DNA from 3 places in the Rhodococcus sp. ACT016 genome. Region 1 is predicted to be linked to each of the others. Evidence: riboswitches for the same ligand, from Rfam matches in the RefSeq annotation. Region 1 holds a riboswitch; each other region holds the start of a gene.

The links. Region 1 has a riboswitch for cobalamin ahead of ACQ5DX_RS02205 (ABC transporter substrate-binding protein). Riboswitches for the same ligand answer to the same signal wherever they lie in the genome.
Region 2: it holds a riboswitch for cobalamin, as region 1 does, so the genes downstream of both, ACQ5DX_RS01640 (ABC transporter substrate-binding protein) here and ACQ5DX_RS02205 (ABC transporter substrate-binding protein) in region 1, are expected to answer to the same signal.
Region 3: it holds a riboswitch for cobalamin, as region 1 does, so the genes downstream of both, ACQ5DX_RS15335 (ABC transporter substrate-binding protein) here and ACQ5DX_RS02205 (ABC transporter substrate-binding protein) in region 1, are expected to answer to the same signal.

What each region holds. Positions count from the first base shown of each region.
Region 1 covers NZ_JBEAET010000001.1:455,934-465,489, reverse strand. Annotated here, with positions in the region: gene ACQ5DX_RS02210 (pyruvate carboxylase) at 1-2,839, shown strand, start outside; cobalamin riboswitch at 2,869-3,051, shown strand; gene ACQ5DX_RS02205 (ABC transporter substrate-binding protein) at 3,057-4,652, shown strand; gene ACQ5DX_RS02200 (ABC transporter permease) at 4,649-5,608, shown strand; gene ACQ5DX_RS02195 (ABC transporter permease) at 5,608-6,441, shown strand; gene ACQ5DX_RS02190 (ABC transporter ATP-binding protein) at 6,438-7,859, shown strand; gene ACQ5DX_RS02185 (LLM class flavin-dependent oxidoreductase) at 7,824-8,786, opposite strand; gene metF (methylenetetrahydrofolate reductase [NAD(P)H]) at 8,813-9,556, opposite strand, start outside.
Region 2 covers NZ_JBEAET010000001.1:337,335-346,890, reverse strand. Annotated here, with positions in the region: gene ACQ5DX_RS01650 (phosphoribosylaminoimidazolesuccinocarboxamide synthase) at 1-102, opposite strand, end outside; gene ACQ5DX_RS01645 (MDR family MFS transporter) at 228-1,655, shown strand; cobalamin riboswitch at 1,667-1,851, shown strand; gene ACQ5DX_RS01640 (ABC transporter substrate-binding protein) at 1,934-2,893, shown strand; gene ACQ5DX_RS01635 (FecCD family ABC transporter permease) at 2,890-3,948, shown strand; gene ACQ5DX_RS01630 (ABC transporter ATP-binding protein) at 3,945-4,757, shown strand; gene ACQ5DX_RS01625 ((2Fe-2S) ferredoxin domain-containing protein) at 4,754-5,497, shown strand; gene ACQ5DX_RS01620 (RidA family protein) at 5,532-5,948, opposite strand; gene ACQ5DX_RS01615 (mycofactocin-coupled SDR family oxidoreductase) at 5,948-6,781, opposite strand; gene ACQ5DX_RS01610 (ABC transporter permease) at 6,815-7,846, opposite strand; gene ACQ5DX_RS01605 (sugar ABC transporter ATP-binding protein) at 7,809-9,320, opposite strand; gene ACQ5DX_RS01600 (sugar ABC transporter substrate-binding protein) at 9,353-9,556, opposite strand, start outside.
Region 3 covers NZ_JBEAET010000001.1:3,336,161-3,345,716, reverse strand. Annotated here, with positions in the region: gene ACQ5DX_RS15375 (DsbA family protein) at 1-93, shown strand, start outside; tRNA gene ACQ5DX_RS15370 (tRNA-Ala) at 241-313, shown strand; gene ACQ5DX_RS15365 (GNAT family N-acetyltransferase) at 396-875, opposite strand; gene ACQ5DX_RS15360 (antibiotic biosynthesis monooxygenase family protein) at 931-1,227, opposite strand; gene ACQ5DX_RS15355 (DUF7676 family protein) at 1,552-2,127, opposite strand; gene ACQ5DX_RS15350 (DUF7676 family protein) at 2,181-2,738, opposite strand; gene ACQ5DX_RS15345 (ATP-binding cassette domain-containing protein) at 2,735-4,537, opposite strand; gene ACQ5DX_RS15340 (FecCD family ABC transporter permease) at 4,534-5,661, opposite strand; gene ACQ5DX_RS15335 (ABC transporter substrate-binding protein) at 5,658-6,857, opposite strand; cobalamin riboswitch at 7,122-7,318, opposite strand; gene ACQ5DX_RS15330 (CobW family GTP-binding protein) at 7,389-8,453, shown strand; gene bluB (5,6-dimethylbenzimidazole synthase) at 8,499-9,128, shown strand; gene ACQ5DX_RS15320 (hypothetical protein) at 9,138-9,437, opposite strand; gene ACQ5DX_RS15315 (MFS transporter) at 9,442-9,556, opposite strand, start outside.

The DNA of each region.
Region 1 (9,556 bases):
GGCGTCGCGGGAGGCGGAGTCGGCGTTCGGTGATCCGACGGTGTTCCTCGAGCAGGCGGTGGTCGATCCGCGGCACATCGAGGTGCAGATCCTCGCGGACGGCGAGGGCAATGTGATCCATCTGTTCGAGCGGGACTGCTCGGTGCAGCGTCGGCACCAGAAGGTGATCGAGTTGGCGCCGGCCCCGAATCTCGATCCGGCGCTGCGGGATCGGATCTGCGCGGACGCGGTGGCGTTCGCGAAGCAGATCGGCTACCGGTGTGCGGGCACGGTCGAGTTCCTCCTCGACACCCGCGGTAACCACGTGTTCATCGAGATGAACCCGCGTATCCAGGTGGAGCACACCGTCACCGAGGAGATCACCGATGTCGACCTGGTGCAGGCGCAGCTGCGGATCGCCTCCGGCGAGACGCTGGCCGATCTCGGGCTGTCGCAGGATGCGATCACGATCCGTGGTGCGGCGTTGCAGTGCCGGATCACCACCGAGGACCCGGCCAACGGGTTCCGCCCGGACACCGGCCGGATCACCGCCTACCGCACCCCGGGCGGCGCGGGCGTCCGCTTGGACGGCGGCGCGAACCTCGGCGCCGAGGTCGGCGCCCATTTCGACTCGATGCTCGTCAAGCTCACCTGCCGTGGCCGCGACCTCGAGGCCGCCGTCGCGCGTGCCCGCCGCGCGGTGACCGAGTTCCGCATCCGTGGCGTCTCCACGAACATCCCGTTCCTGCAAGCGGTCCTGGACGACCCCGACTTCCGCGCCGGCGAGGTGACCACCTCCTTCATCGAAGAACGTCCGGACCTGCTCACCGCACGACGGTCCGCGGACCGGGGTACCCGCATCCTCGAGTACTTGGCCGATGTCACCGTGAACAAGCCGCACGGAGAACGTCGCTCGAAGGTCTATCCGCACGACAAGCTGCCGAAGATCGATCTGTCCGTGGCGCCGCCCAAGGGCTCGCGCGACCGCCTCCTCGAACTGGGACCGGACGGGTTCGCGAAGGCGCTGCGCGAGCAGAAGGCGTTGGCGGTCACCGACACCACCTTCCGCGACGCCCACCAGTCGCTGCTGGCCACCCGTGTCCGAACCTCCGGACTCGTCACCGTGGCACCCTATGTCGCCCGGATGACCCCCGAGCTGCTCTCGATCGAGGCGTGGGGTGGCGCGACCTACGATGTCGCACTGCGCTTCCTCAAGGAAGACCCGTGGGAGCGCCTGGCGGCGCTGCGTGAGGCCGTGCCGAACATCAACCTGCAGATGCTGCTGCGCGGCCGCAACACCGTCGGCTACACCCCGTACCCCGAGAAGGTGACCCGCGCGTTCATAGATGAAGCCACGGCAACTGGTGTTGATATCTTCCGGATCTTCGACGCCCTCAACAACGTCGACCAGATGCGCCCCGCGATCGAGGCCGTCCGCGAGACCGGCACCACCATCGCCGAGGTCGCGCTGTCCTACACCGGCGACCTCGCGAACCCGAACGAAACCCTCTACACCCTCGACTACTACCTGCGCCTGGCCGAGGAGATCGTCGACGCCGGCGCGCACATCCTCGCGATCAAGGACATGGCCGGACTGCTCCGCGCCCCCGCCGCCGCCAAGCTGGTGTCCGCGCTGCGCAGCAACTTCGACCTGCCGGTGCACGTGCACACCCACGACACCCCCGGTGGCCAGCTCGCCACCTACCTCGCCGCCTGGCACGCCGGCGCCGACGCCGTCGACGGCGCCGCCGCACCACTCGCGGGCACCACCAGTCAGCCCGCGCTCTCGGCCATCGTCGCCGCCGCTGCGCACAGCGAATACGACACCGGCATCGACCTGCAGGCCGTGTGCGACCTCGAACCGTACTGGGAGGCACTGCGAAAGGTGTACGCCCCGTTCGAATCCGGCATCCCGGCCCCGACCGGACGCGTCTACTCGCACGAGATCCCCGGCGGCCAGTTGTCGAACCTGCGCCAGCAGGCCATCGCCCTCGGCCTCGGTGACCGCTTCGAGGAGGTCGAGGCAGCCTACGCGGGAGCGGATCGTCTCCTGGGCCGACTCATCAAGGTCACCCCGTCGTCCAAGGTCGTCGGCGACCTCGCACTGCATCTCGTCGGGGCCGGAGTGTCGGTCGACGAGTTCGCCGCGGATCCGGGGCGATTCGACATCCCCGACTCCGTCATCGGCTTCCTGCGCGGCGAACTCGGTACCCCGGCCGGCGGTTGGCCGGAGCCGTTCCGCAGCAAGGCACTCCAGGGTCGAGACGCCGCTAGCGCCGAAGTCGGCCTCTCGGACGCGGACGAAAAACTGCTCGACGGGGCGTCCACGGAACGTCGTGCAACCCTGAGCCGACTTCTGTTCCCCGGCCCCACCCGAGAGTTCGAGGAGAGCCGCGAGCGCTACGGCGATCTTTCGCGACTGTCGGCCAACCAGTTCTTCTACGGCCTGCGCCGCGGCGAGGAACACCGCGTCCAGATCGGCAAGGGTGTCGAACTGCTCATCGGCCTCGAGGCCATCTCCGAGTCCGACGAGCGCGGCTACCGCACCGTCATGTGCATCCTCAACGGCCAACTGCGGCCGGTGTCGGTGCGCGACCGCTCCATCGCGAGCGAGGTCCCGGCAGCCGAGAAGGCCGACAAGAACAACCCCGGTCATGTCGCCGCCCCGTTTGCGGGAACGGTGTCGATCTCGGTGTCCGAGGGCGACAGGGTCGAAGCCGGCGACACCGTCGCGACGATCGAGGCGATGAAGATGGAAGCCTCGATCACCGCGCCGACCAGCGGACGGGTTACTCGGGTCGCCCTGCGCGGTCCGCAGCAGGTCGAAGGTGGAGATCTCCTGGTCGTCGTCGAATCCTGATCCCCAACCTCGTGTCGTCGGGTCCTGGTTGTCCGGATTCGTCTTGTACTGTGCCACTCGACGCAGGGAACACCGGTGAGAATCCGGGGCTGTCCCGCAACTGTCACCGAGGAGCGAACCCCCAACGCTCGGCCACGACCCCACCGGGTTGGAAGGCCGGGGGCGAGTGCCGATCCGGGAGCCAGGACACCTGCGTCGAGCCAAGACAGCCACGAGGATGGAAATGAATAGTTCGATATCTACCGCCCTTCAGGGGCGGCGTTCACTGCTGCGTGCCGGTGTCCTCACCGTCGCTGCGGCCCTCGCAGTCACGGGATGCTCGTCGGGTGCATCGGGCACCAGCGACGGCATCTCGGACGACCATCTGACGATCTACAACTCGTACAAGATCGCCGGGCTCGATCCGGCCGCGACCGGGACCAACTGGTTGTTCGACTGGGGTGTCGCCGAGAACCTGCTGCAGGTCGAGGAGGACGGGCAAATCACGCCCTGGCTCGCCGAGAACGTCGAACGGCGCGATGACCTGACGTGGGTGATCACCCTTCGCGACGGACAGACCTTCCAGAACGGCAAGCCGGTCACCGCGCAGGCGGTGGCCGCCGCGCTGACCCGCCAGATCGAGAAGTCCAAGGCCGCACGGGTGTACCTGGAGTCGGGCACCCAGGCCGTCGTCGAAGGCGACAGGGTGGTGCTGCGCACACCGAAGCCCAACGCGATGGTTCCGGCGGGTCTGGCGGCGCGCGACAACTCGCTGCAGATCTACGACGTCGAGGCGATCGACGCCGCGGCCGGCGATTCCGCGAAGATCGTCGGATCGGGTGCCTACACCGGGCCGTACGCCATCACTCAGTGGACGCCCACGGATCTCGAGCTCGTCCGCTACGACGCGTACTGGCAGGGCACCCCCGCGCTGAGCGGAATCAGCGTCGATGTCGTGCCCGACGAGCAGGCGCGCATCGCCGGCGTGGAGAGCGGCGAAGCCGACATGGCGTTCTATCCGTCCACGGGCGCGCGACTCGCGCTCGAGGGACGCCCGGGTGTCGCGGTGAAGAATTCGCCGAAGGCGCTGCAGTCGTTGCTGATCGAGATGAACCTGAAGGAGGGCGTCTTCACCGATCTCGACGTGCGCAAGGCCTTCACCCAGGCGATCGACTACCAGGGCGTGGCCGACAACATCGGCAACGGCTCGTTCGACGCCGCCGAGGGCCTGTACCCCGAGGGTCTTCCGTACGCGCTCGACAATCAGAAGTTCGACCTCGAGGCCGCCAAGTCGACCCTCGACAAGGCGGGCTGGGTCGTCGGTTCCGACGGCATCCGCACCAAGGACGGGCAGCGACTCACCGTGCGATTCGTCACGCAGGCACAGGGTCCGGAGACCACGGACGTCGCGATCGGCATCCAGGACCAGGTCGCCAAGGCCGGGTTCGAGCTGAAGATCGACGTGGCCGAGGATTCCGCTGCGGTCAAGGAGAATCCGGCCGGCTGGGATTCGTCGATCGCCCTGAGCGGTTCGCTGTCCGGGACCGCGGACCCCATCCAGCCGTACCTGGTCCGGTGGACCACCGGCGGATCGTCGAACGCGCAGGGTCTGTCCAACCCCGAGATCGATGCGATCGGCGAGAAGCTGCGCAGCACTTTCGACGAGGACGAGCGAAACGCACTGCTCGAGCGCGCGCAGGAGATCCTCGTCGCCGAGCAGGCGTACGTGGTCGCGGGCACGTTCAAGTACTTCACGGTGGTGACGTCGGACGAGTGGTCCGGGTACGACGTGTCCAACGTGCGCCGACACATCCGGTACGACACCGGGGCGTGAAGGCCACGTCCCGAGCGGCCGGCAGACGACTGATCCAGGCCGCCGCGGCGGCGTGGGGAGCGAGCCTCCTCATCTGGATGCTGCTTCCGCTGGCCCCGGGTGACCCTGCGCGACTGACTCTGGGCGCGCAGGGCATCCCGGAGCCCACCGACGAACAGCTGTCCGCGATGCGCGAGCAGTTGGGTCTGGATCTGTCACTGCCGCAGCAGTATCTCCACTGGCTGGCCGGCGTCGTGCGCCTCGATTTCGGGCTGTCGTACGTCACCGGCCGGCCGGTCACCACCGAGTTCGCCGAAAGGCTCGGTCCGACACTGCGCCTCGCGACCGCCGCACTGGTCCTGGCCGTCGCGCTCTCGCTCGCTCTCGGTCTCGTGGCGGCCCGGTACCGCGATCGCTGGCCGGATTCCGTGGCCCGGGCAATCGCGCTGATCTCGGCGTCGACGCCCGGTTTCGTCGTCGGACTGGTGCTGATCCAGGTGGTGGTCATCGACATGGGCATCGGCAAGGTTGTGCTCGACGGATCCTGGTCGATGGTCGCGATGCCGGCACTGTGCCTGGCCTTCGGACTGTTCGACACGTGGTCACGGCTGCTGCGATCGAGCCTGGTCGAGGTGATGGACAGTTCCGTCGTCGACGTCGCACGCAGCCGCGGCGCCACCACGCGGCGCGCACTGCTGCGGCACGCCCTGCCGCACAGCATGCCGACCTACCTGCACGCGGTGGCAGTCGGCGCCGGCGCGGTCCTCGGTGGCGCCGCGATCGTCGAAACCGTCTTCACGTGGCCAGGTGTCGGCGCCTATGTCGTGTCGTCGGTCGCCACCCGGGATCTTCCCGTCGTCCAGGCGTTCGCGATGCTCGCAACCGTTGTCTACGTCGGTGTCAATCTGGCCGCGGACGGCGCCGCAGCGTTGATCGATCCGCGACTTCGATCGACGGGAAACCGATCGGAATGCTGATGCGCGCGCGAGCACGGGTCTCCTGGTCGCGGGACCGGGCCCTGCTCATCGGGATCGTTCTCGCAGCGGCCGTGACGGTGATCGCGGCGGCGGGACCGTTCGTGATCGGCACGGACCCGAACCTGCCCGACTATGCCGCCAAGTTGCGCCCACCCAGCGCCGAACACTGGCTGGGCACAGACCAGTACGGCCGGGATCAGGCGGCGCGACTGGTCGTCGGGCTGCGACGGTCGCTGCTCTCCGCGCTGCTCGTGCTCGCCGGTTCGATGACGGTGAGCCTCGTGGTGGGGGTGCTCGCGGGATTGTCGCCACGCTGGGTCGATTCGCTACTCGGACGCATGATCGACGTTCTCCTCGCCGTTCCCAGCCTCGTGCTCGCGCTGGCGATCGTCGGCCTCCTCGGTCCGGGATACACGAATCTCCTACTCGCACTGATCGTGTCGTCGTGGGCTGCCGATGCGCGACTGTCCCGCTCGCTCACGATGGACCTCGCGCACCGCCCCTACATCACCGCGGCCCGACTGTCGGGGATCGGCACGATGGGAATTGCGTTGCGCCACATCGTGCCCGCGGTGGTCCCCCGACTGTCCGTCGTGGCGACCCTCCGCCTCGGCGGGATCGTGGTCTCGCTGGCGGGATTGTCCTTCCTCGGGTTGGGTGTCCAGCAACCCGACGCCGAACTCGGCGCGATGCTCGGCGACGCCCGCAAGTTCCTCACGGCCGCGCCGTGGTTGCTGCTGGTTCCGGCCACCGCAATCCTGATGACGACGACCGCGGCCAACCTGATCGCCGACGGACTCCATCGGCTCCGCGCAGTGAAGGGACGACGATGACCGCCCAGACCACAGTGCTGTCGGAAGAGGCGGTGACGGCGGTATCCGATCTCACGGTCACGTACTCCGACGGCCGCCGCGCGCTTCGCTCGGTGTCTCTCGCGGTCAACCCCGGCGAGACCGTCGCCGTCATCGGGGAGAGCGGGTGCGGCAAGAGCACCCTGATCAAGGCCCTGCTCGGATTGCTTCCGGCGGACGCGTCGGTGGACGGCTCGATTCGCATCGACGGGTGCGACGTCACCACCGCATCCGAGGCGCAACTGCGCGAGATCCGCGGCAGCCGAGTGGGATACGTCGCGCAGGACGCCTACGGCGGGCTCGATCCGCTCATGAGAATCGGTGCGAACATCGAGGAGGCCTGGCGGTCGAAGTCGCGCCCGGTCCCGCGCGGCGCGGCAGCGCAGCGGCTCGCGGCACTCGACGTCGCGGACAGCGCACGGCGGGTTCGGGATTGGCCCCACACGTGGTCCGGTGGAATGCAGCAGCGCGCGGGCATCGCCGCGGCGACGGCGCTCGGGCCGGCGCTCGTGGTGGCCGACGAACCCACGTCCGCGCTGGACACCGGCACCGCCGAGACGGTGCTGACCCGACTGGTCGCGGAGTCCCGGAGCCTGTTGATCGTCAGCCACGACCTACCGCTCGTGGCGAAGTTCGCCGACCGCATCTACGTCCTGCAGGACGGCAGAATCGTCGAGCACGGCGACGCGGAGCGCATTCTCACGGCGCCTCGCGATCCGTACACGCTCGCGCTGATCCGCGCCCACGATCCGCTCGTCGACGCGCCGGGGACGGCACCCGTCGGCGAGGTCGTCCTGGACGTCGAAGCCGTCGGCCACCGTTACGGCACCAGGCAGGTGGTGCCGACGACCTCGCTGCAGGTTCGTCGCGGCGAGATCCTCGGTATCCGCGGACCTTCCGGATCGGGCAAGAGCACCCTGCTCCGGATCCTGGCGGGACTGGAGAGGGCCGGCAGCGGCACCGTCACGTGGTCGGGTGCGCCCGCCCCCGCATCCGGGTCGGTCCAGTTGGTGTTTCAGGACGCGGTGGGCAGCCTCGATCCACGCTGGCCCATCTGGAAATCGGTCGTGGAGCCGGTCCGGTTGCGGGGCGCGCGAGGCCGCGCCGCCGCGACGTCGGCGCTGCACCGACTCGGGCTCGAAACGGTGCCCCTGCAGGCCCGGCCGTCCGCCCTGTCCGGTGGCCAGTGCCAACGGGTCGCGCTCGCCCGGGCACTCGTGTCCGGCGCCCGGCTGGTGCTGGCCGACGAGCCCACCGCGGCACTCGACCCGACGGTGGGCCGGCAGGTCCTGGAGGCGCTGCGAGATCTCGCCGACTCCGGCACGGCCGTCGTGATGGTCAGTCACGACGACCGCGCGCTGGAATCAGTGTGTGACCGCATCCTGACGCTGGGCCAGTAGCGGACGCAACCGCGTGGCCACCCGCTCGAGGATCGGTTCCCACTGTGCCGCTGTGAGGTGGACCGGTTGGACATGGCACAGCAGATCGGTGGCGAACGGAAGGCCGGCGTCGTCCCGGAGGCCGGCGGCAATCGTCTCGGCCGATCCGTGATAGACGTGACCGCGGTCCAGATAGTCGGTGGCACTGAACCCTTCGGGGAAGCGTCCGGTCCGGACACCCCTGTCCACCCAGTCGGTCACTCCCCCCTCGAGCAGCACCCGCGCAGATGCGGTGTCGTCGGTGCAGACCACCGGGCGGGACAGCCCGACCCGCGGATTCGTGGCACGCCGCGTGTATTCGGCCAGCATTCGCGCCGAGACCGCGTCGTCGGGACCCTGGGGCGACGAACTGCGGCCGGAGAGCACCCCCGCCCCCAGTTCGGCGGCCAGCTCCATCCCGGATCTCGACGCGGTCCCGAGCCAGATCCGGTCGCGAAGTCCACACCCGTCGGGCACGATCCGCCCACCCTCGAACAGTTCGATCAGGGTCTCGACCGTCCGCCGCAGATCGTCGCGGCGCGTGTCGTGGTCCCTGCCGAAGCGGCGGGCGGTCGCCGGGTCGGCGCCGGCGCCGAGCCCCAGTTCGAGCCGTCCGCCGCTGAGCGCGTCCACCGTCGTCGCGTCCTCGGCCAGCCGGATCGGATCCTCGAGCGAGGCCACCACGACGGCAGTGCCCAGTCGGATGCGCTCGGTCCGCTCGGCGACCGCAGCGAGCAGCACGAGAGGGGACGGCGAGTGCCCCCGTTGCACTCCGAAATGATGCTGGGCGATCCAGAACGAGTCGAACCCCAGTTCTTCGGCGCGGCAGGCCAGTTCGATGGTGTCACGCAGTTCCTCGCGCGAGCTGCGCGGTCCGGCGCAGTGGCTGATCACTCCGATGCGGGTCATGCGAAATCCTTCCCGGGACGGTGCGGCTACGCCGCTCGGGTGACGTAGCCCAGGTTGGTGAGGACCTCACTGGTCGCGCGCGCGAAGTTCAGGGTGATGAAATGCAGGCACGGCGCACCCTCGGCAATCAGCCGCTCCGCCATCTCCGTCGCGACCTCGATCCCGATCTCGCGCACCGCCGCCCGATCCTCCTCCGGACCGTCACCCGCGGCACGACGCAACCGCTCCTCGAGCTCGACCGGCAGACGCGAACCCGACAACTCGAGACTGCGCCGCGCCGACCGCAACGACGTGATCGGCATGACCTCCGGAATGATCGGCTTCGCACCCTGCTCCGAGTCGTACGCCACCACCCGATCCCGCAACCGCAGATAGTCCTCGACATCGAAGAACATCTGGGTGATGGAGTACTCGGCGCCCGCACGCAGCTTCTGCACCAGGTACTTGGTGTCGTGCTCGAGATCCGGCGCCCGGTAGTGCCCCTCCGGGAATGACGCGACACCGACGTGGAAGTCGCCCATATCGCGCACGAGCCGCACGAGCTCTTCCGCGTATTCGACGCCGTCGGGATGCTTGACCCACTCCCCCAACGGGTCCCCGGGCGGATCTCCACGCAACACCAGGACGTTGGAGATCCCGCGGTCCGCGTAGGCACCGCACATCGCACGGAGTTCGTCGATGCTGTGGCCGACGGCCGTGAGATGCGCGACCGGCAGCAGCGTGGTCTCCTCCGCAATCTGACCGGTCACCCGAACCGTCCGATCCCGCGT
Region 2 (9,556 bases), 120 kb from region 1:
CCGGTCACTCGCGACCAGCAGCAGGTGCTCGTCGTCGATCGTGTAGAGATCGCGGACCTTGCCGCCGGCCAGATGGGTGTAGGAGTCGAGTGAAGGACGCACGTGGCTACCCTATCGGTCCGGCGAATCGGCGCACCCCACAGCACGTGCACGATCGCCGGGAATACGCCCCCACCGAAGATCGTTAGCTTTGTTTCGGACTCGACGATCGATCGGCTGGAGGGTGGATGACGACCGACACGGTCACGAATTCGGTGGGACTGCGGTCCGAACGCGGCCCGATCCTGTTGTCACTGATGCTCAGCACGTCGCTGGTCGCGCTCGACAGCACGATCATCGCGACCGCGGTGCTCACGATCGTCGGCGACCTGGGCGGTTTCACCCAGTTCCCCTGGCTGTTCTCGATCTACCTGCTGGCGCAGGCTGTCTCGGTGCCGATCTACGGCAAGCTCGCCGACACGTTCGGGCGCAAGCCGATCATGATGCTGGGCATCGCGCTGTTCGCGGTCGGATCGCTGCTGTGCGGCATCGCGTGGAGCATGCCGGCGCTGATCGTGTTCCGGGCGGTCCAGGGCCTGGGCGCCGGCGCGGTCCAGCCGATGAGCCTGACGATCGCCGGCGACATCTATACCGTCGCCGAGCGCGCCAAGGTGCAGGGCTACATCGCCAGCGTGTGGGGCGTCTCGGCGGTGCTGGGCCCGACCCTCGGCGGCTTGTTCTCCGAGTACCTGTCGTGGCGGTGGATCTTCCTGGTGAACCTGCCCCTGTGCGCGCTCGCCGCGTGGATGCTGCACCGCAAGTTCGCGGAGCAGGCCACCGTCCGGCGGCAACGGATCGACTACGCCGGCGCGGTCCTGCTCACCGGCGGCGCCGCACTGATGATCCTCGGGCTGCTCGAGGGCGGGCAGGCGTGGGCCTGGGCGTCCCCCGCCGGAATCGGTGTCTTCGTGGTCGGCGCGCTGCTGCTGCTCGGGTTCCTCCTCGTCGAACGGCGGGCCGCCGATCCGATCCTGCCGCTGCACATGTTGACGCGCCGGGTGCTCGTCGCGAGCAGCCTCGCGTCGCTGTCGGTCGGCGCGATCCTGATGGGCCTGACGTCGTACGTCCCGACGTTCGTCCAGGGTGTCCTCGGCACCGGCGCCCTCGTCGCGGGCTTCGCGCTCGCGGTGCTCACGATCGGCTGGCCCATCGCCGCGTCGCAGGCGGGTCGGCTTTATCTGCGGATCGGGTTCCGCTCGACCGCGCTGCTCGGCAGCCTGCTCGTGCTGGCCGGGTCGGCGCTGCTGTTGCTGCTCGCGGAGAGCTCACCGGTGTGGCAGGTGGGCGCGACGTGCTTCGTGATCGGCTCGGGCATGGGCCTGATCGCCACCCCGACGCTCATCGCGGCGCAGTCCAGTGTCGATTGGAGCGAGCGCGGCGTCGTGACATCGACCAACATGTTCGCCCGCTCGATCGGCAGCGCCGTCGGCGTCGCCGTGTTCGGCGCGCTCGTCAACGCGCGCGTCGGCGACGCCGCCGAACCCGATCCGACCGACCTCGCCGGGGCGATCCACCTCGTCTTCGTCGGCATCGTCGGTGTCGCGGTGCTGCTGACCGTGTCGTCGGCCCTGATGCCGCGCGGCCGGGAAGCGGACAAGGCGGACAGCGCGGCGTAGTCCGTCGTCTATCCTCACGTTGTCGTCACGGCGAACGGGAAGTCCGGTGGAAACCGGCGCGGTACTCGCCACTGTGGGCAGGTACGTCGACTACTCGGGGTTCGACCCCAGCCACTGGATGCATCCGCATCCGGGAAGGCGTAGTCGGCGGCTATCCCTGCCGAGCCAGGAGACCGGCCGTGACGCAGACCTGCACGTTTTCCACGAGTCATGGAAGGCGGGTTGCTTTGCGCACCCCTGTTTCATCGCGAGTTCGTTCGCGTGTTTCTCGCCGAGTCATCTCCTCCGCGGCGCTATCCGTCGCTGCCGCACTGACCCTCACCGCGTGTGGCGGGTCGTCGAATTCCGGGGACGGCACCGCGTCGATCTCCCTGCAGAACTGCGGCCGCACCGTCACGCTCGACGGTCCGGCCGAGCGAGCCGTCACCCTCAACCAGGGCGCCACCGAGTCGGCGCTGTCGATCGGTGCACAGGGCCAGATGGTCGGTACGGCCTACCTCGACGACACCGTCGCCCCGCAGTGGCAGGCGGCGTACGCGCAGGTTCCGGCGCTGGACGAGAAGGACTACCCCAGCCGCGAGGCACTGCTCGAGACCAAGCCGGACCTGGTGTTCGCGTCGTACTCGAGCGCGTTCGACGAGAAGGCCGTCGGCTCGCAGGAGTCGTTCGACGAACTCGGCATCGCCACCTACGTCTCGCCCTTCGGCTGCAAGGACAAGTCGAAGCGTCCGCCGGTCGCGTGGGATTCGATCGCCACGGAGATCACCGACTACGGCACCCTGTTCGGCCGGGAATCCGAGGCCGACGGTGTGGTCTCGCAGATGCGCGAGACGCTCGCCGGCATCGAGTCGGCCGCGCTGGCGAAGGGCAAGAGCATCTTCTGGTACGACAGCAACACCGACACCCCGTACGTCGGAGGCAATGCCGGCGGCCCGCAGCTGATCATCGACGCGGTCGGCGGCACCAACGTCTTCGCCGGGCTCGACGGCGCGTGGGCCGACGGCAGCTGGGAGACGGTGCTGAAGGCGAACCCGGACGTGATCGTCCTGGCCGACGCGTCGTGGGACACGGCCGAGGCCAAGAAGGAGTACCTCCGCAACGATCCGGCGCTGAAGGATCTGAAGGCCGTGCGTGACAACGCCTTCGTCGTGGTGCCGTTCTCGGCGAGCACCCCGGGCCCGCGCCTGATCGAGGGCGCGGCACTGGTCAATGATCAGTTGGGCGGCGGCCGGGGATGAGCGTGACGACCCGGGTTCCCACCCGGGTGGCCGCGACGACCGCCACCGGGTGGTCGGTGGCGCTGGCCGCGCTGCTCGTGGTGAGCTGCGCGGCCGGCGTCGCGATCGGTGCGGCCGACCTGTCGATCGGCACCGTGGTCGAATCGATCGCCGGACGGCTCGGCATCGGCCCCGGCACCGATCTGCTGACCACGCACATCGTGGTCGACCTGCGGATGCCGCGGGTGCTCGCAGCGGCGCTCGTCGGGGCCGGCCTGGCGCTGTGCGGTGCCGTGCTGCAGTCCCTGACCGGCAATGCGCTCGCCGATCCGTATCTGCTGGGCATGTCGGGCGGCGCGTCGCTCGGCGCGGTCCTCGCGCTGACCGCCGGGGTCGGGACGGTCGGTCTGTTCGGCATGAGTGCGGTGTCGGCGGCGGCGTTCCTCGCCGCGCTGGCGAGCCTGCTGCTGGTGTTCCTCATCTCGACGTCCCGTTCCGGAACCCTCATGCCCGGACGTCTCGTCCTCGCCGGGATCGCGGTCGGCCAGTTCGCGGCGGCCGTGACGTCGGCGCTGGTTCTGCTGGGTGACCGGGACGCCGCACACCGCGTCCTGCAGTGGACGCTCGGATCGGTCGCGGGGGTGCGGTGGTCCGGTCTCGTCATGATCGCCGCCGTCGTGGCGGTGACCACCGCCGTGATGCTCGCGCACAGCCGGGTACTTGACTCGTTCGCGTTCGGCGAGCGTGCGGCCACGAGCCTGGGCACCCACGTCGAGCGATCCCGCTGGGTGCTGTACGGAGTGGCGTCGTTGTGCACCGCGGCCCTCGTCGCGCAGGCCGGCGTGATCGGATTCGTCGGCCTCGTGGTGCCGCACGCCGCGCGAATGCTCGTCGGCCCGTTGCACGCTCGCCTACTTCCGGTTGTCGCGCTCGTGGGGGCCGTGTTGCTGGTGTGGGCCGACATCGCGGCGCGCACCATCATGCCGGGTCGCGAGCTGCCGATCAGCATCGTCACCGCGGTCGTCGGGGTGCCGGTGTTCGTGCTGCTGCTCCGGCGCCGAGGAGCCCGCGGATGAGCCACCACTCCCCCGAGGTCCGCGTCGAGGACCTCACCTGGTCGGTGGGCGGCGCCACGATCCTCGACGCCGTGTCCTGCCGTGCGCCGTCGAGGCGGTTCACCGGGCTGATCGGCCCGAACGGCTCCGGCAAGACGTCGCTGCTGTCGGCGGTCGCCCGTCTCACGCGCCCCGACAGTGGGCGCGTGGTGATCGACGACCAGCCCGCCGCGGAGATGCGTCGGCGCGAGTTCGCGCGGACCGTGGCACTGGTGGAACAGCATTCGGCCACCGAACTGGAACTGACGGTGGAGCAGATCGTCGAACTCGGGGTGATCCCGCACCGGGGCGGGTGGGCCCGCCCGGCCGCCGTCGGCACCGCCGACGTGGTCACTGAGAGCCTCACCATGGCGGGCATCACCGAGCTACGACACCGATTGTGGCAGAGCCTGTCCGGCGGCGAGAAGCAGAAGACGCAACTCGCACGGGCCTTCGCGCAGCGTCCCTGCGTGTTGTTGCTCGACGAGCCCACCAACCACCTCGACGTCTCCGCGTCGATCGAGCTCCTCGACCTGATCCGCCGACGCGGCCTCACCACCGTGGCCGCGATGCACGACCTGAACCTGGCGGCGATGTACTGCGACCACCTGGTGGTCCTTCACCGCGGCCGCGTCGTCACCGAGGGCGCACCCGAGGCCGTCCTCACCGAGCAACTGCTCGCCGACGTCTACGGGCTCGACGCGATCGTGCAGCCACATCCCCGAACCGGGCGTCCGATGGTGGTGCTGTGCAGCGCCGCTGCCGAGGACGCCGAAAGGTCTTTGTCATGAACACGATCCGATCTGGTCGATGGGTGATCCTCACCGCGCCCACCGACCGCGGTGACGACCCCCGCGACCAACTCGGCGGCGCACTCGACGCGCTGCGGAAGCGCCACCCGGACACCGTCTTCCGCACCGCGGTGCTCGGCGGATCCGGACCGACGATCGCGGTCGTCCTCGACGAGGCGGCCGCCGCCGGCGCAACCGAGGTCGTCGTGGTCAGCGCGCAGACCGTGCTCGACCGCAAGATCGACGCGTGGTTCCGCCGTGTGATCGGACACTGGTTGCGCGAGTACGGAACCGGCGCCCCGGACGTTCGGCTGGCGGCACCGCTGTCCGACACCGCGACCTACACCGATCTGCTGGACGCGGCGCTGACGGGCCCGACCGCGCCCGCCCGCACCACCACTGCACCGCTCACCTCCCCCGCTTGGGACGAGGTGCCGGGCTTCGCCCGCCACGTGCTGGTGTGCCGGGGCCCGCGCTGCTCCGCCCGGGGCGGCCCGGAAACCGCAGCGGCCCTGGACGCCGCGCTCGAGGCGCGCGGACTGGGTGACGACGACGTCCTCGTCACCCAGACCGGATGCATGTTCCCGTGCTCGCAGGCACCGGTCGTCGCGGTGTACCCGGACAACACCTGGTACGCCGAACTGCGCGCCGACCGCGTCGGGCGGTTCGTGGACGAGCACCTCGTCGAGGGCCGGCCGGTCGTCGAGTGGGCCGGGGCGCGGCGTCTGCACGCACATTGACCGTCGGCCCGTTCACGATCACAGCCGTAGTCTGCTATCGCTCGGACGGCCGCACCACCGCCCACGCCTCCACTTCCATCAACATCGCCGGGTCCAGCAGGCCTGCCACGACGACCGTCGTGCCCGTGGGTGCAAGGTCACCGAATCGTCGTGCCCGCGCGGAGCTGTAGGCGCCGAAGTGCGAGGCGTCGGTGAGATAGCAGACCAGTTTGACGACGTCGCTCACGGTCGCGCCGGCGAGGCACAGGGCCGCCTCGAGGTTGGCGAAGCACTGCTCGGCCTGCTCGTGTGGTTCGTCCGAGACCACGTGACCGTCATCGCCGAGTGCAACTTGACCGGACACCACGACGAGTTCTCCCGATCGCACGACCTGCGACATTCCCGGAAAGGTGAGGTGCGGTGGGTTGAATCCGCGGTAGACCGCTCGCTGAGCATCAGCCGGAATTGCCATCAGGGCATTCCTGCCGTCGCACCCGTGCAGACGTCCAAGGTCGATCCCGTGACGTAGCGCGCCCGCTCCGACACCAGATACAGAACCGCGTCCGTGACGTCCTGGGGATCGACCCAGGGAACACGCATCGGACTCAACTGGGCGTAGATCGGTTCGACGTCACCACGACTCGGGGAACCCATTCCGGGACAGAACAATTCGTACATCGAATCGTTGTGCACCATCTGCGTGTCCACTGTCGCGGGGCAGACTGCGTTCACGGTGATTCCGTACGACGCCACCTCGAGCGCGAGCGTTTTGACCAATCCGATCACACCCCATTTCGCGGCGACGTAATGAGCAAGGTTGGGGTTGCCCATACGGCCGCCCATCGACGCAGTCGCAACGATCCGGCCACTTCCCTGCGCCACCATCGTGGGCGTCACGGCCCGCAGGGTTTTGAACACCCCGGTCAGATCGATGCCGATCATGTCGTCCCACATCGAATCTGTTATCTCCCAGAACTTCCCGTGCCCACAAACGCCCGCGTTCGCGATGCAGATATCGAGTGAGCCGAGGCGGTCCACCGCTTCGGCGACGGTGGCGTCGAGCGCATCGCCGTCCCGCACGTCGACGACGAACGGCAGGCACTCACGGCCGAGGTCCTTGACCAAACGGGCGGTCTCCTGGAGGTCGTCGGGGGTGGCGAGAGGGTATCGGATAGAGGACACATCGCCGCAGATGTCCGTCACCACGACGTCCACGCCTGCTTGCGCGAGGGCGAGCGCATGCGAACGTCCTTGCCCGCGTGCGGCTCCCGTAACGAATGCAACCTTGCCAGCCAGATCGAGCATGGCGTTCTCCTTGTCTGCGTTCCGCCCTCCGAGTCACACCGACTTGGAGGTCTTGCGGATCTTGGTGAGGACCACGGCCAGGACGAGTGCTCCGCCCTGGAATGTCGAGATCACCCAGAACGGGATTCCCCAGAGTTGCAGGCCGTTGATTCCGACCGCGATGATCGCGAGTCCGACGAGCAGGCCCGCGACGTTGAAACGCCCCGGCTTGATCATGGTCGAACCGAGGAAGGCCGCTGCATAACAGGGCAAGAGGTATTGACCACCGACATCAGGTTGCCCTGTCCCGATGCGTGCCGTGTAGACCAGGCCTGCGAGCGCAGCACAGAAGGCCGAGACCCAGAACGCGAGGTAGAGAATGCGATCCGTCGGGACTCCCGCCAACCGCGAAGCCTCTCTCCCGGCGCCGGTCGCGTAGATCATCCGACCGAGCGGAGTGTGCTCGAGCACGTAGTAGACGACGACTGCCAGGACTACGACGACCACGATGGGGTTGGGTATTCCGAGCACCTCGCCGCGTCCGAGGTCGGTGAACTCCGTCGGAATGTTCTCCGACACCGCCTTACCGTTGGCGATGAGCTGGGAGATCCCCACGAAGACCGAGCCGGTTCCGAGAGTCACGATGAACGGGTCGATCTGGAGTCGGACGACGAGAAGTCCGTTGGCGAAGCCCGCGAGGGACCCGACCAGCAGCGTGACGACAATGACGGCGACGACCGGCATCCGGCCGGAGGTCGCCTGGAACATGGACGCGGAAGAGATGACCGACAACGTGATCACTCCACCGATCGAGATGTCGAAGACGCCGGCCGCGAGGGGAAACAGCAGGCCCAGGGCAACGATCGCGGCTATCGCCTGGTTGTTCACCACCGCGACGAGGTTGCTGCTCGTCAGGAACACGCCAGGCAAGGCGATCATGAACCCGACGATCATCACGAGTAGCAGCAGCGGGCCCGCCCACTTCGATGCCAGCGAGTTGACGGAAACACGGCCGGCACGTGACGTGCCGATGTCGGGCGCAGTCAGATCAGGATGCGGCGTAGCAGAGTCCAACGATTCTTTCACGGGTGATCTCCTCCTCCTGTAGCTCGGCTCGGACGCATCCGTCCCGGAATACGAGTACGCGGTCACACGCTGCGGCGAGATCGTCGGTGTCCGACGAGCAGAGCAAAACCGCAACACCGTCACGTGCAGCCGATTCGGCTATGACACGAAGGATTTCGGCGGATCCTCCGACGTCGACTCCATGAGTGGGCTCCTCGAGAACGAGCACGCGCGGCTCGATCCGCAGGCCCCTGAGCACGAACACCTTCTGTGCGTTGCCACCACTGAGGAGTTCGATCGGGCGGTTGGGGTCCCGGGGTCGGATGTCGAAGCGATCGATCCCGTCGAGCACCTCTCTCGTCTCGACGCGCCGACTGAGGATCCCGCGCCGCCAGAGCGGGGTAAGCCTCGAGATCGTCATATTCTCGGACACCGACATCGTGAAGATCGCCTTCAGACGTCGCTCTCCGGGCAGAACCGCGACCCCGCGCTCACGCATCGGGCGCGGACCGAACCGCAGCACCACCCGCCCCTCGACCCGGACCTCGCCCGACGACACGGGCACGCTCCCCTGCAACAATCGGACCACCTCGTGCACACCGGATCCGGCGAGGCCGGCCAGCCCGACCACCTCGCCGGCCCGCAACGTGAAGCTGGCGCCCCTGAGTTCCCGGCCCGCGACGACGTCGTCGAACTCGAGACGGGTCTCGCCGATGTTCTTGCTCGCCCCGGTGCGAGTTCGCACCGGCGACAGCTCGGTTCCCGCGATGACTCGCGCGAGTTCCGCTCCGGTCAGATCGGCGACTCTCGACCGCAGCACCACCTGGCCGTCCCGCAGCACGGTGACCCGGTCTGCGATCTCCAGAACTTCCTCGAGCCTGTGGGTCACGTAGACGACGCCGACTCCGCGTTCGACGAGCCGTCGAATCAGGCGGAACAGATTGCCGACCTGTTCCGCGGGCATCGCGGCGGTCGCCTCGTCCAGGACGAGAACCGTCACCGCACTCTGGTCCCCGAGTGCACGGGCGACCGCCACCTCGGTTCGTTCCACCGCGGACAGGTCCGCGAGCGGGGCGTCGAGGTCGATGTGGTCCAGCCCCAGTTCCTCGAGGCTGCGCCGAGCCAGTTCCCGCTCGCGCCCCCACCTGATGCGCCCGAGGCGGCGGGCGTCGTAGTTCCCGACGCCGAGCCTCAGGTTCTCGAGGACCGTCAGCCCCTCGATCATCCCGATGTCCTGGTGGATGAATCTCATTCCAGCGTTTCTGATCCCGGCCACGTCACCGAACTTGATCGCGTTCTCCGCCACGGAGAAGCTCCCCGATCCCGAGTCGGGCGTGTGGTAACCCGACATGACCTTGATGAGGGTCGACTTGCCCGAGCCGTTGTGCCCCAGTAGCGCGTGGATCTCCCCGGCGGCGACCACGAAGTCGACGTCGTCGAGCGCACGTTGACCCGGGTAGGTCTTGGTAATGGCGGACAGTTCGAGTGCGGTCATCACTCACACACCCGCGTCGATCACAGCGACTCTCATGCGACACCCCACAGCTGCTTGAACTGCTCACGGAAACCTGTTGCACCCTCGTAGGTTCCGCTCTGAGGGACGCTCTGTTCGGTCATCAGCAGCTGGGTCGGGTTGGAGATCCCGTCGGGGATGCTCTGGCCGGCTGCGAGGCGCGCCGCCGCATCGACCACGGTCCAGCCGTTCTCGTAGACACCCGACGCGACGTCGGC
Region 3 (9,556 bases), 2.9 Mb from region 1:
TCCGGCGCAACGGGCACCCCGGCCGTCGTCCACAACGGCCAGGTGGTCGACGCGCTCAGCAACCCGGACTGGGTTTCGCAGGTTTCGCAGTAGGAACCGCCCGGTGGCCGGCCCGATCGGGCCGGCCACCGTCGGGCCCTATTACCTCTGACCAGGCGATTTGTAGTCCATGTCGGCGGTGGTGTAACTTTCTTTCAGCGCGAGGGAGTCACTCCGGAAGCGCAGAGAACAACTCAACACGGGGCTATGGCGCAGCTGGTAGCGCACCACACTGGCAGTGTGGGGGTCAGGGGTTCGAGTCCCCTTAGCTCCACTCCGAAACTCCGGGTCACGATCATCCGATCGTGGCCCGGAGTTTTTTGTGCGGTCGGCACGCTGTGGTAGGCCCAGTGCGGTCAGTGCACGTCTTTAGTCATGTGGACGATGTCGTAGCCGCCAGGGGTCGAGGTGCGGTGCGTCTCGGTGTATCCGAACCGGGCGTAGAGGCGGAGATTGGCGGCGCTGTGTTCTCCGGTGAACAGCCGCATCGTCGTCACCGAGTCGGGCAGTCGCTGCTCGGCGAGGCCGAGGAGACGGCTTCCCAGCCCGCGGCCTTGCAGATCCGGGACGACGACGAGCCGCCCCAGTTCGGCGACATGCGGGCGATCGGGATCGACACGGACACGCACCGCGGCGACGAGGCGGGCGCCGCTGCCGCGCAGCCCGAGAGCGACGACGTCCGGGCTGCGCAGTTCGTCCGCTAGATCCGCGAGTGGCTGCGTCAGCGGGGGCAGGTGCAGGTCCTGGTGAGCCTGCGCTTCGGTGACGTACGCGGCGCGCTGGAGCGTCAGCAACTCGCCCGCGTCGGTCTCGTTCAGGATGACGGTTGATTCCACGGGAGCCATCCTGGCCGACGGTGGCGCCGCGGGCGACGGACTTTCGTGCGAACAGTTACGCGGAGTCGACGTCCTCGTAGTGCTCGACGGTCGGGAACGGGTCGTAGAAGTGGTGGAGCAGCCGGCGCCATTCCTGGTACTCGGGCGAGCCCCGGAAACCCTCCGTATGGGCCTCGAGGCTGTCCCACTCGACGAGGAGCAGGTACGTGCCGGGGTGCTCGAGGCAGCAGGAGAGGCGGAGGCGTCGGAAGCCGGGCATTGCGGCGATGATCTGTTTCGCGCGACCGAAGGTCGCCTCGAAATCGGCGGTGTGTCCGGGCTTCACCTGAAGAAGTGCGTGCTCGAGGATCATCGGCGAATCGTCCCAGACGGTGCCAGGTGGTGGCGTGGAGTGTTCTCACACGCCACCACCCGACTGCTCGCCCGGGCAGGGGGGGAATCGCCGGGCGAGCGCCGTTGCTGCCCAGGGGGGAGGGGGCAACTTTTTGAACTGTAGTGCAATTTGTGGCGCAAGGCACGTCGAAATGGGTCGTTTGACCGGAGTGTGTTCCAAGTCGCATTGCCGATCCGGCGATGGCTGCGGAGATCGGATTCGCAACGGAGTTCTGCGTCGTGGTGCTGCCGGACGACGGGCAGGCCCGCACCGTATTCCGGTGCGGGCCAGTCAATCGTCTGTTCAGCTGTGGCGCGCGTAACCCTTGCCCTGCCGGTCCAATTCGTCCGGGGCCAGACCGAGGTACATCTCACGCAGGCGGTCCCAAAGCGCCAGTTGCGAGAAGTCGAGCTCGTCGCGGATCTGCTGCGTCTTCGTCAGGAACGGGTTCGGCAGCATGGCGGTCATCATCTGCTCGTCGCGGCCGTTGAACATCCGGACGCCCCACGAGTGCGGGGTCCCGTCGGCGCCGAGGCTGCGGTACAGCTCGGCGCGCGAACACCGCCGGATCCGGCCGAGTTCGGGTCCGCTGTCCTTGTGTTCACCGATGCACAGATGGAAGTGCCAGCGGCCGAAGTCGATCGTGGCGTAGCCGTCGTACGTCGAGATCCGCTTCGGCGCGTTCGGCGCCGCGACTTCCCACGCCGCGCCCTCCATGAGGATGCCGAACCAGATGTCGTCCCAGTACTCGTCGAACAGCAGGTGGATCAGTTGCAGCAGTGAATCCTCGTCGGCCGGAATCGGCCAGCGCTGCTCGCGCCCGCCGCTTTCGGTGACGACGACAGGCGGTTGGACGGATTCGGGTCGAGCGGTCGTCATGTCGCTCCTCCTCGCGAGTCGATCTCGGCACTCCTGACGGTCAATCTGCTGTTTCAGCCGTGACGGAACCCCTTTCCGGCGCGGTCCTGCTCGTCCGGGCCCAGGCCCAGGAACTGCTCCCGGAGCCGGTCCCACAGCTCGAGCCGGGACCAGTCCGGTTCGTCGCGAGCCTTCTGCCGGTTGGTGAGGAACGGGTTGGGGAGCATCGCGGTCATCATCTGGTCGTCGCGGCCGTTGAACAGCCGCAGACCCCACGAGGTCGGCGTGCCGTCCTTGCCGAGCATGCGGTACATCTCGGCACGTGAGCACCGGCGGATCCGGCCCAGCTCCGGACCGCTCGCGGTGTGCTCGCCGATGCACAGGTGGAAGTGCCAGCGGCCGAAGTCGACCGTGACGTACCCGTCGAGCATCGAGATGCGTTCGGGCGCGTTGGGGGCGGCCACCTCCCACGCGGCGCCCTCGGCGAAGTTGCCGAACCAGATGTCGTCCCAGTGCTCCTCGAAGAGGATGTGGACGAGCTTCAGCAGCGATTCCTCGTCCGTCGGGAACGGCCAACGCTGCTCGCGGCGTCCGCTCTCGGTGGTCACTTCGACGGGTTCGGTGGTGGTCATGCGGTTTCCTCTTCGTTTTCGGTCGGGCGGGTGAGCGCGCAGTCACCACAGAAGCCCGACCTGGGTGTGCGATAGAACAGACAGCAGCTGCGCCGGCGGTAGCCGTCGCCCTCCGGGACGACGGTGTCCACGAGACGCGGATCGCGCAGGATCGCGTCGGCGAAATTTTGTGCGCGCAGCGCAGTCTCGGGGTCGGAGCCGTTGCCGATCACCCGCGCCGCGCCCAGGAGGGCCGCTGCGACGTTGCCCCATAGGAGTCGGGCCGACATCGGCTCGGCGTCGCGGATGGCGCCGATCATCGGCTCGAGGTGACGGTCCATCACCATGACCCGGGCCAGGTCGACCAGCTCCGCGTGGTCGGCGCAGGACCAGCCGCGGGGATCTCGGAGGTTGAGGCTGATCGTCCCCTCATCGCACATCCACTCGAGGTCGTGGGGATCGAGATCGGGGAGCCGCTCGGTCAGCACCACACCGCCCAGCGCCGACTTCCACAGCCGCGCGGCGTAGCCGAAGAACAGCGTCGAGGCGGCCACCCGCCACTCGGTGGGGCCGATCCGCCGACGGACGGCGTCGACGGTCTCCGCGAGGACGCCCGGGTTCTCGTACAGGTCGCGGGCACGGCGCCATCGGCCTGCCGTGGGGGCGCCCGACGTGGTCGCGAGATGCGGACTGACGGTCGCGATCTCGGACAGCGTCGCGGCGATCTCGGCGGGCGTCGCAACTCGCAGCGTCGAATCGGGCAGCGCGCGAAGCGCATCGGGGAGTGCATCGACACTCGGCAGGCGCATCGTGTGTCCGGCATGCCGCAGTGCCACGGTGCCGCTGCCGACCCCGACGTCCACCGACAGCTCCGCGTCGGTGCCGTCGTCGTCGGCGGTCGCGATGCCGAAGCCCTCTCGGCCGAGCAACCGGCACGCCGCGGACACCGCAGGCTCGGATCCGAAGACTCGCACCTGTCGTTTGTCGCCGACCGTCGCGTCCAGCACGAACACGCCGGACGCGGGATCGAATCGCAATGCCTGCGAATCGAACACCGACCCGATGCGGCCGTCGAGCGCGAGCTGCTCGGGGGTGCCGGTGTCGAGGCGGCCGGTGCGATCGAGCAACCACACGTGGTCGGCGACGCGCAGCGCCAATTCGAGGTCATGCGTCGACATCACGACGGCCAGGTCGTGCTCGCGGGCCGCACGCCGCATCAACTCGACCAGCGCGACCCGCGACGGTACGTCGAGGAACGCCGTCGGCTCGTCGAGAACCAGCAGTGTGGGTTCCTGCGCGAGAGCGCGTGCGGTGAGGACGCGCTGGCGTTCGCCGTCGGACATCTCGGACGCCGGTCGGTCCGCGAGGTGGGTGGCGCCGACCGCGTCGAGCGCCCACGCGACGACGGCGTGATCGCGCGGACTCATGCGGCCACCGAGGCCCAGGTGCGGAGTGCGCCCGAGCCCGGCGAGTTCGCGCCCGGAGAGCATCCCCGGATCGACGCGTTCGGTGAGTACCACCGCGATCGCGCGGGCCACCTCGTCGGCCGCCATGTCGCGAATGTCCCTGCCGTCCAGCATGGTCGTACCGTCGAGCGCGGGCTGCAGACCGCAGATGGTCCGCAGCAGCGTCGACTTCCCGCTGCCGTTGGGTCCGAGGAGGACGGTCAGCTCGCCGCGTCGGGCGGTCGCCGACAATCGGGTGGCCACGGACCGGGTGACGGCCGGGCGCAGCGCGCGTCGCACCGAGTATCCGGTCGTGACGCCGTCGAGGCGGAGCGCGACGGCCGACCCGTCCGGGCTCACTGCATCGGTACTCACAGGGCGGCTCCATCGATTCCACGGCGGGCCCGGATCAGCACGGTGATCACGATCGGCGCGCCGATCATGGCGGTCACCGCGTTGAGGGGCAGGACACGGTCGCTGTTCGGTACCTGACTCACGATGCCGCATGCGAGGGCCACAGCGGAACCCATCAGCATCACCGTCGGCATGAGCGTGCGGTGATCCGATGTGCCGACGGCCAGCCGAGCCAGGTGTGGGACGGCCAGGCCGAGGAATCCGATCGGGCCGCAGAACGCGGTGGTCACCCCGGCGAGCAGTGACGCCGTGAGCAGGGTGATCAACCGTGCCCGGCGCACATCGATGCCCATCGTGCGGGCGTAGCCCTCGCCGAGGAGCAGGGCATTGAGCGGGCGCACGGTGGCCAGTGCGACCGCGACGGCGGCCAGCACGATCGGTGCCATGAGCGCCAGGTCGGACCAGGTCGTGGAGGCGAAGCTGCCGAGACCCCACAGCAGGAACAACTGGGCTCGAACGGGATCCGCGTACACGAGCAGCACGCTCACGATCGCGGTGGTCGCGGAACCGACCATGACGCCCACCAGCAGCAGCGTCACCGACGAGCGCACCCAGCGCGACAGCATCAGCACGAACAGCAACACGATCGCGGCACCGCCCGCGGCGGCCAGCACGACGCCGGCGCGTCCCATGCCGGCGAGTCCGGCGGTGAACGACGCGGAGCCCGCGGTCCCGGCCGTGATGACCACGAGCGCCACACCGAGACTCGCCCCGGAACTGGCACCGAGCACGTAGGGGTCGGCGAGCGCGTTGCGGAACAGGGTCTGCATCTGCAGGCCCGCAACGCCCAGGGCGGCACCCACCAACACCGCGGTCAGCGCCCGCGGCAGCCGTAGCTCGTGGACGACGACCTGCCAGCGGGGATCGGACGGCTGGGCGCCGAGAACGACGCGGACGGTGTCGGCGAGCGGGACGCGGACCGGACCGAGAGCCAGCGCGAGCAGGAACAGCACCACGATTGCGGCCGCCAGTCCGACCAGGACCAGTGCCGCCCGGCGCGAGAGGACCCGCGGGGTCGGGGCGGCGTCCCGCCCGCCCGCGGCCCCGGTGTCCGAGGCGGGCGGGCGGGTCAGGAGCGTCGTCATGCCTGCGGAACCGGCCGGTAGAACGCGAACTCGTGGTTCGGGGCCAGCTCCGGGTGCACGATCGCGACCAGGTCACCGAGGATCAGGTCCGGGCGCAGCACACCCAACTGGTAGAAGTTGTTGCCGCCGGTGGGGCCCATGTCCTTGGTGCCGGACCAGACCTGGCCGTCCTTGACGGCGGTCAGCTGTCCGTAGCGCTGGTCCTCGGCGACCGCGTCGCCGGTGGTGGGCCAGTTGCTCATCACGAGCCACAGCGGCGCGGTGCCGTTCTGTGCGTAGACGGTCTCGAAGTTCAGCTGGAGGCTGCCGGTCGCAGGGTCGCTCTCCCACGGATAGGTCGCGCCGGCGTCACGCAGCATCTGGCCCACGTAGCTACCGCCGGCGGGCATGTACCACGTGCCCTGGTACATGGTGCCGTTCAGGACCGGCTTCTTCTCGGCGGACGCGGCGGTGGCGGCAACCTTCTCGTAGTCGCTGCGGATCTGGTCGTACAGCGTGCCCGCCTGCGCCTCGGTGCCCGTCAGCGCCGCCATCATCTTGACCCACTCGGCGCGGCCGAGAGCGGTGTTCTCGAGGTACTCGGCGTTGGCGACCACCGGGATGCCGGCCGCGCGCAGCTTGACGTACGACGGGTCGTCGGTGCCCTGCGTCATCAGGACGTCGGGGTTCGCCGCGACGACCTTCTCGACGTTGACGGTCTTGCCCGACGCGTACTCGGCGATCTTGCCCTCCGCGATGCGGGCACGAATGTCTTCACCGTTCACGTTGGCCGCGTTCGCGACACCGGTGAGGACATCGAGCTGGCCGAGCTCGGTGATGAGCGGCAGGTGCGTCGTGGACGCCGAGTACAGGCTCTGGATCGGCGTCGTGATCTTCGGCGCCGCGGCCAGGTCGCCGGTCAGTTCCGGCTCCGGCGCACCGCACTTGACCAGCACGTACGACTCGGGCGAGGCGCCCGGGAACGGCTGGTTGACGGTCAGCACCTGGTAGCTGCCGTGGTAGTCGACGGTGAAGTTCTTCGCGTCGAGCAGGGTCGACTTGTCCGGGAAGTAGTCGGTGTTCGCGTCGAAGTCGGTGATGCACCCGCGCGCGTCGACGGCGGCGTCGGCGCTCGACGTGTCGGACGAGCACGCGGTGAGCGTGAGACCTGCCGCGGCGACGGCAGCCAGCAGGGCGGTCAGGGACCGTTGGGACATGGGTTCTCCACGGGTGAGCGGGACGGTTGGTCTTCGGCTCGACTCGCTCTCGGGTATGCCGACGACGAGCGGGGCAGCGCACCGGCGAACGAGATCAGCCTGACGAGGCGGCGCTGGTGCGCCGCGAAGCGATGGGGCGTCAGGCGCGGATGTGGAGAGAGTTGTCCCAGGTGAACTCGTCGAGGCGCGACGCGGAGAACCGTGGTGACGATGCAGCGAACAGCATGGTGGACTGGCCACCTCTCTCGGGGAAATCCGCCCCGAATAGGAGGTTGCGATGACGGGAGTCTCCTGGCTCTCGGATCGTCGCTTCCCCCCGGCCTTCCGGCGTGTGAGCCGTGGCTGGGTGGAGGGTCGCTCCCCGATTACAGTGGCGGGACCGCGCCGGTTTCGCACCGGCTTCCTCGTTCGTCATCACCTGACCGGGGCATTCTTGCATGCCGGTTTCGAACCGGAGAAATCGCCCGAAATGTCCGAGGCGCGAACCTAGTACGATTGCCGGTCGGTGTTGTCGGCGGTACGGAGGTCGGGGTGGCGAAGAAGCGGAGTCCGCGGTCGATCCCCGTCGTGGTGGTTGCCGGGTTCCTCGGTTCCGGGAAGACGACCCTGCTCAACTACCTGCTGCGCAACAACGGGGGCACCCGTATCGGTGTGATCGTCAACGACTTCGGTTCGGTGAACATCGACTCGATGATGGTCGCCGGCCAGGTCGACTCGATGATGGCGCTCAGCAACGGGTGCATGTGCTGCGCAGTCGACGTCAGCGACATGGACGACATGCTGAACCGGCTCGCGCACCGGACGTCGGAGATCGACGTCATCGTCGTCGAGGCGAGTGGGCTCGCGGAGCCGCGCAACATGATTCGGCTCGTCCTCGGCAGCGAGAACCAGTACATCACCTACGGCGGGCTGGTCATGCTGGTCGACGGCGCCGAGTACCAGGCCAGTCGGCAACGCCATCCCGAACTCGACCAGCACATCGCGATCGCGGACCTGGTGGTGCTGAACAAGACCGACCGCATCGGTGAGGACGACCACGACACCCTCCTGAGCGACGTCTGCCGGATCAATCCCCGAGCCGCGGTGGTCTCGACGGTGCAGGGGCGGGTCGATCCGGGGCTGCTGTTCGACCGGACGCCGCGGCGTGAAGCGCAGCCCGGTGAGCAGTTGACGTTCGACGAGCTGTTCGCGGTGGCCGACGACACGTGTACGGAGTGTGGCGGGGACCACGACGACCACTTCCACACGATGTACCAGAGCATGACGTTCACGTCGGAGCTGCCGATGCACCCGCGCCGGCTCGTCCGGTTCCTGGAGAAGCAGCCCGCCGGTATCTACCGGATCAAGGGGTACGTGTACTTCGGTGTCCGTGGGCACCAGCAGAAGTATCTGCTGCAGGTGGTGGGCGACCACATCGCGTTCCATCCGCAGAAGTGGAATCCGGGCGAGGGCCGTCGCACGGAACTCGTCGTCATCGGCACCGACCTGGACCCCGAGTCGATCGACGCGTTGCTCGAAGCGTGCGCCGAGCCCGAGGCGGAGGGCCTCGAGTCCGACACGATGATGGGCGTGCACCGCTACACCGTCGACGCCTGATCGGATCCCTGCAGGCCGCCGATCCCCGGCGGCTACCGTGGAGTGGTGACCGAATCTCTCGTTTCCGTGTACGAAGCCATCCGCCGACGCCGTGACGTCCGCGCCGAGTTCAGCGGCGAACTGATCCCGGACGGCACCCTGGAGCGTGTGCTCGGCGCGGCGCACGCGGCGCCGAGCGTCGGCAACACCCAGCCGTGGGACTTCATCGTCGTGCGCAACCCCGACACCCTCGACGCGTTCGCCCAGCACGTGGCCGGGCGCCGCAAGGCATTCGCCGACTCGCTACCCGAGGATCGCCGGAAGACGTTCGACCCCATCAAGATCGAGGGAATTCGCGAGAGCGGCACGGGCATCGTCGTCACCTACGACCCGTCGCGCGGCGGCCAGAACATCCTCGGCCGGCACACGATCGACGACACCGGACTGTTCTCGGCCGTACTCGCGATCCAGAACCTGTGGCTCGCCGCGGCGGCCGAGAACATCGGCGTCGGCTGGGTGTCGTTCTACGAGGAGGAGTACCTCACCGAGCTGCTCGGTATCCCGGCGCCGGTGCGGCCGATCGCGTGGCTGTGCGTCGGCAAAGTCGACAAGTTCCAGGAGGTTCCCGATCTCGAGCGCTTCGGCTGGCGGAACCGTCGGAACCTGGCCGACGCGATCCACTGGGAGCGCTTCTGACAGAAGCACCTACCCCTCGTGACCGTCTCGTCGATCGAACCGGAGGCGGAGTTGTTCGGGGTAGTCGCGGTAGGCGGCGGCGACTTCGTCGAGGTAGACGAGCGTGGGGAAGTCGACGACGGGCTGGTGTTCGGCAAGGAAGGCCGCCGTGTGGTGCACGACCAGTTGTTCGTCGGCGGGCGTGAATCCGAGATCGGCGAGGACGTCGGGGTGGACGATGATCTCGGACTCGACGGAGTCCCCACGGTCGTCGATGTGGACGCGATATTCGTGGTCGACGACCGCTTCGATCCTGATGTTCGGGGCCATCGCGTCACTCCGTTCCGGGGGCGGTGATCCGGTCGGTATCCATCGGGCCACGGCCGAGGGGGCGTAGTTCGATGGCGTCGGTGCCGTCCCGAATGTTGATGTCGGCGCTTCCAGTATCC